DNA from 2 places in the Shewanella sp. 10N.286.51.B2 genome. Region 1 is predicted to be linked to the other one. Evidence: riboswitches for the same ligand, from Rfam matches in the RefSeq annotation. Region 1 holds a riboswitch; the other holds the start of a gene.
The links. Region 1 has a riboswitch for cobalamin ahead of AB4140_RS01850 (TonB-dependent receptor). Riboswitches for the same ligand answer to the same signal wherever they lie in the genome.
Positions count from the first base shown of each region.

Region 2: linked by a shared signal. The riboswitch ahead of AB4140_RS18685 (TonB-dependent receptor domain-containing protein) and the one ahead of AB4140_RS01850 (TonB-dependent receptor) in region 1 are both predicted to bind cobalamin.

Region 1 covers NZ_JBFRKH010000009.1:16,121-20,133, reverse strand. The annotation lists gene AB4140_RS01850 (TonB-dependent receptor) at 170-2,155, opposite strand; cobalamin riboswitch at 2,288-2,507, opposite strand; gene AB4140_RS01845 (hypothetical protein) at 2,722-3,372, opposite strand; gene AB4140_RS01840 (DUF3622 domain-containing protein) at 3,482-3,820, opposite strand; gene AB4140_RS01835 (U32 family peptidase) at 3,900-4,013, opposite strand, start outside.
Region 2 covers NZ_JBFRKH010000078.1:16,848-20,860, reverse strand. The annotation lists partial or broken gene AB4140_RS18700 (hypothetical protein) at 1-268, opposite strand, end outside; gene AB4140_RS18695 (hypothetical protein) at 340-561, shown strand; gene cobS (adenosylcobinamide-GDP ribazoletransferase) at 832-1,605, shown strand; cobalamin riboswitch at 2,513-2,679, shown strand; gene AB4140_RS18685 (TonB-dependent receptor domain-containing protein) at 2,798-4,013, shown strand, end outside.

The DNA of each region.
Region 1 (4,013 bases):
ATCCATAGAAACCCTACAAAGGTCAAGTGATTAATGCTGATTAAGACAAAAAGCCGACAAGTGCTTTGTCGGCTTTAGTATCTTCAGTGTAATTAGCTAGATAACAAGTTATTATCGTCTAAAAATCAGACGCTTCGCTTATTATCTGTTAGTTCATTACAAAGGGATTTTAAAAACGATAACCTAAGCTTAAGCGAATTGAGCGACCATTACCCGAGTAATAACCGCTGCCGCCCCATTCCTCAGGAACATAATAGCCAGCACTGACATATTGCTTATCTAACAAGTTGTCAGCACGTAAACTGGCACTCCACTCATTACGGGTATAGTTAATGGCTAAGTTAGCTAATACATAACTGGATAACTTAGGGTCAACATTGGCATTATCACCTTCAATAAAGCGCTCGCCAGTATAAATACCTTCAGCAAAAACCTGCCACTGTTGGGCAATATCATAACTCACATACGCACGGGCATTATGCTCCGCAACCCAAGAAAGCGCCTTGCCTTCGTTCTCGCCTTCGGTAAATTCAGCATCAATGTAATCATATGATGCGCCCAGCAACCAATCTGCAGCGATTTGCACATCATAAGCGGCATTAACGCCAAAACGAGTTGAAGCATCAGCATTAACGTTAGCACCGCCGCCCTGTGGACCATCAGTGCGCCCTGCGTCATATACAATTTCATCTTCCAAATCTAAACGGTAAAGGTTTAATTTGAAGGTTTGTGTTGTAGTGGTCCAGTCCCAACCTGCTTCATATGAACGGCCGGTTTGTGGATCAAGACCAAGGGTGGTAATTGGGGTATAGGCTTGCTCATCCACTTTGGCAAAACGGAAATTATCATTGGCGCGAATATAAAAACGATGCGCAAGGCTTGGACGATAATTTAACCCTAACTCAAATACATGGGCATCATTATCAAGCTCAACACCATTTGCGTATGATAATTGATCTGTTAAGTCATCTGTCACTTCACTGTAACGCCCACCAACTACATAGGATAATGACTGCGTTAATGGCACTGAGGCTTGCACATAAGCACTGGTCACTTTCTGTTCATTATTACGTTGAATGTAAGCAGTATCAAAATCGGCCTCACCGATACTTAAATCAATCCCAGCAACAATGTCTAAATCGCCATTATCTAACTGATAATTTGCCGTGGCTTTGGGGGAAAAGCTCAATAAGCTACGCTCAATACGCCCTGCACTGCCCCAAAGGAAGTTGGTGGTTAACGTATCTGAATAAGTTAAATCAGCGACTAATGCCCACTCTTTAGTTAGTTGATATTCATAACCACTGCGCAGTGCGGTAGTCATTTCATGGACATAATCATCATCGGTAAAAGGTGCGGCCTGAGTTGGATCTTGCAGATACTGCTCCAGTGTTAGCGCACCAGGGGCCTGGCGATCATTATCGAAGTAGCTGGCTTCAACAAAGAAATTTTGTAAATCAGTTTGATATTGCAAACGGCCTAGAATTGAGCCGGTTTCACTGTCGTTATTATCGCGATAGTTATCACTTTGATTGTAACTGCCGGCCAAGTAATAATGCCAAGCGTCATTAATTTTGCCTGAAATATCCCCTTTAGCTTCATAAGTATCAAAGCTGCCAGCACTTAATTGCAGTCCGCCGCCGTCTTTATTAGGCGCTTTAGTGATGATGTTAATCACCCCGCCAACAGCTTGATCGCCATAAAGTACCCCAGCACTACCTGATAATATTTCCACCCGCTCAACTTGATTTAACGGCACTGCATTAATGCTAGGAGCCGCAATATCAATATTGTTTAAGCGGCGACCATCAATCAAAATTAAGGTATTGCTGGCGGCTTGAGACGCTGAAAAACCGCGCATGGCAAAAGTCGTACCTGAGTTGTTATCAGACACTTGAATACCCGCTTGAGAACGTAATAACTCCGTTAAGCTCACCGCACCACTAAGCTGAATATCAGCTTGGTCGATCACATTTACATTCGCTGCAATATTAAGAGGATTTGCATCTTGACGACCAATAACCACAATTTTTTCAACCTCTGCATTGGCAGAATTGTCTGTTGTGGTGTCAGCGTAAACAACTGAGGTTGTTGAAGCAGCTAGACCAAATACTAGGCTTAATGCTGATGCGATTTTTGTTAGATTTGTACCCATTTACCTTTAACTCCTGAAAGGAAAAATGGGGCATATTTGTCGCAGCGCATCGTACTCGTAAATTTATCTGTTAGCGATAAGCCATGATTATTTACAAGCAACGAGCTACATTTCGAGATCTGCCCACCGAAATCTCAAAATCATCTATAGGGCCGGTCTCCGGACTTAGGTTAAAGTAGCAAAGCTACTGACGAACATGAATTTTTAACGTTAAATAGCAGCTTAAATTTCACAGCTACAAGCTTTATCGCACTCAGTCCTCACCATTACCGTTGCGGGGGCAGTACTAGATTTTCACTAGTTTCCCGATTATCCCGTGTCATACACAGGCACCACTATAAATTGACGATAAATTATATAAATTTTTGATTGCTACGACTTAAAGCAGCCATATAACAAGCTGATATAGTATAACGTGCTTATGGGGATTTTTGATATAACGAAAATGAATCAATCATATTATTCAACTTATTGAAAAATAGTCTGAATAATATGATTACTCATTAATAGCTCGCTTACTGATAAGCGGATTGTTGATAAACCAATTATTGATAAAAAGAAAATTTCTAGAATCGTAACTGCTTAAAATTCGACATAAATTGACGATGATTGGTCGATTTTAATGGCGCTGAGTTTTTATTAAAAACATCGCCGCGCATAGACTTATGCATAAAGTACAAGTCTTCAACGCCTTTAATTACGGCGTAATAACCTATTTCACCTTGCTGTTTAACTGAGCCACCTTGCTGTAAAAAGTTAGCCATAACGGTACAGCCGATAATGCCGTGATACGCTTCTTGACCACCCATCTGGGTTTTTCCAAGTTGCTCATAAACCACCTCACCTTGGCAGCTGTCTTGGTAGGTGCTAGCAAAATTATTTAAAAATCGCTCAGGCTCGATATTTTCTGCCAAGCCCTCAAAGCCTTGAATACAGAATAAATCAGACCAATTATTTAAACTTTCCCCAGCAGGAACAAACTCAGCTTTATACATATTCCCTTTGCTAGAATTAAATGCCATATTCCAGCCAATAGGCAGCTCAAAAGACACACTTTTGGAAAATATTGATAACTCTCTTTTTGCAGCGTTAGTTGCATCTGCTGATTGATTGGTGGTGCTATTGAGGTAAGACTGTGACTCTTTGGCCATTACTTTATTTCCAGGGCCTAATAACAACAGCCCTGAAAATATTATTGTCGTAAAGCAAGCTTTCATACCTAATTCGTCCTTGGTATTGGTGCTGAAAGGTGAAGTTTGGTTTATTCAAAAATAAATACGGCAAACCTTGTCACCAAGTTGTTGCATTACTGTAATGTTTTAACGCTTAATCTTCAACAACATCTGCGCTATCGGCAGCATCTATTTGCTTAGCATCATCTGATAATGCATCTGCTTCATCGGTTAATGCTTCTGCAGCAATTGCATCTGCAATTGATTTAGCCTTAAGTTGTTTTTCTGTTTTACGTTTATTGCGTTCAGCTTGCGTGGTTAAAAAAGCGGGAAGCTCTTGCTTACCCCAAGCTTCAGCCTCGGCTTCTGATGCAAATCCGTCATGACTTTTAGACACAATAGTCTTAGTTGCAGTCATACGACGAGTGATTTCAGTTTTCCAAGTTGTACCAACTTGTTTTACTCTAAAATCATATTTTTTTGCTTTAGTCATTTTGGGCTTTTTCCTACAAATTTATCGCCACGCATCGCGCGTGATAATGGTTATTGAGTAATAAGATGACATCACCTGATTACTTTACTAATTGATTTGATCCAACGATCATCATTTCACATTTTAGGCAATCGAAAACCAGCTTTAAGCGGTCTTTGCCAATATCGAGCACCATTGGGTCAGCTTTAATGCC
Region 2 (4,013 bases), on a different contig from region 1:
TATAACTTGCTGGCTTTGTACTGATGGCCAACTTGTTTTTCTCAAATTCACTGCGAAGACTGTTAATCACTTCATCAACATAACGAATAAAGTCATTGATACAGGTTTGATGGTCTATGGTATTGATGATTTTTTTCAGCGTGCCTGCGACATCGATATTGCGAATAACCGCTTGTGCTCTGTCACGAGTCAACAGAGAAACTTTAATATCAAAAGGAAAGCCTTTATCGCGTAACGATTTGGCTAAACAGATACGTGTGAAGTACACGTTATTAGGAGCTCTGCTAATGTGAAAGGCAGGTACATTGTCTGAGTCAATCCTCTCAGAAAGCCCCTCAAATGCCAGAAACAAAAAAAGCCGTTGATAATCAACGGCTTTTCTCGTATTTAATATGGCGGAGAGATAGGGATTTGAACGCAAGGCTTCCTATTATATATAAAATGATGTGTTCAGCCGTGCCTGCTGTGGAGAACTTAGCTCAACCTGCTACGCTGGAAGCAATGGACGCTGTTAAAAAGTTCCAATTGAAATTTTATGTTGTTGACAGTATTCAATATTAGTTCACCTCAATTACATTGCAGTTGAAAGCTGTGAAAAAGCACAGTCTTTCTTCCTTAAAAAGAAACTTGTGATCTATTACTCATACCTAATTTGAGTTAATCACTATATTAAATATCCATTCAATCAAAAAAATTTAATGATATTGAAAAAGTGGTTACTCTCCCCCACTTTTGCCCTAACAAGTTCTCAGTAACATTATGCAAACCATAAATAGTAATCTTAAAATACTCTATCACTAACCCCACAAGATTAAAGAGAAAAAACAAGTTATGAGTAACTTAGACATAAAAAAAAACAATATATTTAATGAAGTTCTTGCAGCCATTAGTTTTCTAACACGCTTTCCTTTTACAAATCACATGATGTTTCATGAAAAGACGGTGGCGGCTGCTAGTCGTTGGTTTTCATTGGTTGGTCTTTTTATAGGTTTTTTTGGCGCAGCTGTATACTTTGCACTTAGCTTAGTAGTTCCTCATTCCCTTGCGTGCGTTGTGACTTTGGTAATACTCATCCTTGCAACCGGTGCCTTTCATGAAGATGGCTTGGCCGATCTCGCTGATGGCTTTGGTGGAGGTTGGGATAAAAGCAGAAAGTTAGCAATAATGAAAGATAGCCAGATTGGCACCTATGGGGTACTTGCATTAATATCAACCTTTGCAATAAAACTGAGTAGCCTGCAGCTACTCAGTATGCAGCAAGTCATGCTCGCATTAATAACTGCACATGGTGCTAGCAGAGCTATCTCTGGCATGGTGCCATTCTTTCTTGAATATGCACGTATAGGGGAAAACAAAACACCACAAAAATCAAATACTATCAACTACAACACATTATTGATACTAACTGCATGTGGTTTCCCTGGATTGCTTTTACTGCCAAGCAGCTTAACTTTATTATTACTAGCAACTTGGTTGATAGCTTTTGTTTTATTACTCAAGTTAATGAAAAAACAAATAAATGGATATACAGGTGACACCCTTGGCGCAACGCAGCAAGTAATAGAGTTATTAACTTATATTTGCTTTGTTATTTGGACATATTAGTATATTAATACTTATTGAAACTAGTGATTACAAATCAAAACCAGACAGGATTAGTGCACTTAACATGTTAAAGTAAAAAATATTAAGGTGATGGAAAACCCTTTAGTTTAAAAGTGATAAAACTTAATATTTTTATTTCAGCCAGTTGCTGATTAATTCATAGAGAGTCTTTATTTAAAAAATAAAAACACGTTTCTCAGCAGCTAACTTTCCTATCTAGTTTAAAAGTCTCACTGCTAACATTTGCATTCTAGCAATCACACTTAAGCGTAAACAACCTATAATTTATAAAATTACACATAGGTTCCGTGATGAAAATTTAGCCTCAAAAAAAATGAGGTTAGATGCCTCTAACCTCATAATGCAGGGTTACCAAGTAAGAGTGATGAAGTTATTACTCAGTTTTACCATATACTTTGGGTGGAAGTATATATTAAAAAATATCAAAAAAGCCACAATATAAAAATCTGACTTCAAATAACATTTAACTTGCAGAAAAAACGATATCAAAATAAGAATAAACCAAACAATTATGGTTACATTCAAATGTTGTGAATATTGTTTTAAACATCTCTATTACGATATGCGTAAAACAACTCTCACAACAAATAATAGCAATGCTTATTAATTTTTAATATGTTACTTTTAACAGTAATTTAAACATATTATAAAATTAATTTTCAACCTAAGTCTTATTACAAGTAAAAATAGCTCATATTTAAAGCAAGAAAAACCGCCCCATAAAGTCTCACCACAAAAGTACTGTTAAAAGTCACACACTTTAGTCCATATAAATAAACCTGTGACCATTTTCACATTCCAACTACCAATAATTGATTATATTCCACCACATCATCGATGGGTAAAGTAACAGTTCACAACAATGAGTTGTGCGAACAAGCTTTATCACTATCAATACAATTAGGGTGTTATTTTTGGGAATGTGGTGAGACCCCACAGCTGTACCTGCAACTGTAAACAGAGCGAAATACTTTTTACCACTGACTTTATATCGGGAAGGTGTATTTCTAGATGCTGTGAGCCAGGAGACCGACCTAATTGTTCGATGTACTCAAGCGGGTTTCTTGAGACATAGAAAGATTGGATTTTTTCTATTCGCTACTAGTTACTCAATTATTAACAAGCAGCGCATCTCCCGCTATTTTAAACTCAGCATAACAAGGCAACAACAATGAGTTTTAAACTGCGTTTATCAGCTATCACATTAGCTATTTTTCAAACTTACAGTGTAAATGCTGCAGCACCTGCAGTCCCAGTGCATGAAACAATCGTGGTCACTGGAACACGTTTTGAGAGCACACCAGACTCACAACTTACGGTAATTAATACCATTGAACGTGAAGAAATTGATGTGCTTAATCCCAAATCAGTAGTTGATGTTCTAGAAGCATTACCAGGTTTAAGTGTGACTCGAAATGGTGGGGCTGGACAAACGGCTTCAGTGAGTATACGAGGCACCAGCTCTGGGCATTCATTGGTGCTTATTGATGGTTTAAGGGTTGGATCTGCCCCCCTAAACGCTGTCAATTTTGGCTCCCTTTCTCCACAAAATATTGAGCGGATAGAAGTCATAAAAGGCCCTAGAGCTTCTATTTGGGGCAGTGATGCTATTGGCGGCGTAATACAAATATTTACTCGCCAACTTAATGGTGGTGAATGGTTTGCCAGTACCGAGTTAGGTAGTAATAACTATCTACGAGGCACTGTAGGTGCGGGAGTGGCACATGGTGATGGTCAAAGTACTATCACAGTAAACAGTGAACGTTCAGATGGATATAATATCCATAATGGCGCTCCAGAAGAAGCTGATGATGATGGCTATGACCGCATAGGATTAACTGTAGCGGGTTTGCAAAATATCTCTGACCAATGGGATATTAGCTGGAGTCTACAATATGACACTGGTAATAGCGAACACGATGATATTTACGCCAGTGGCGGCACTGACCAAGCTGATTTTGACAATTATTTGTGGAATGTTGGCACCCAATATCAGGGCGAGCAACTCACGAGTAAATTAAATATTGGTCAATCTCAAGATTCAAATGTCAATTTTCGCGGTGATAACCCGGATGTCGCGAGACAAAAATACGAAACAACTCGCGATCAAATAAATTGGACAAACCAATTTAAAGCATCTAATGAACTGACGGTTATCGGCGGAGTGGATTGGTATAACGAGTCCGTAAATGGGGATTATGCTGTCAATGAACGAGAAGTTTGGGGAATTTATGCGCTGGCTCAATACCAATGGCATAACGTTCTATTTGAAGGGGCTGTTCGATATGATGACGTTGAAAATATCGACAATGAAACTTCTTATAATTTAAGTGCAGCCTATAACTTTTCTGATCAATGGCGCTTAACGGCAAGCACAGGCACAGGCT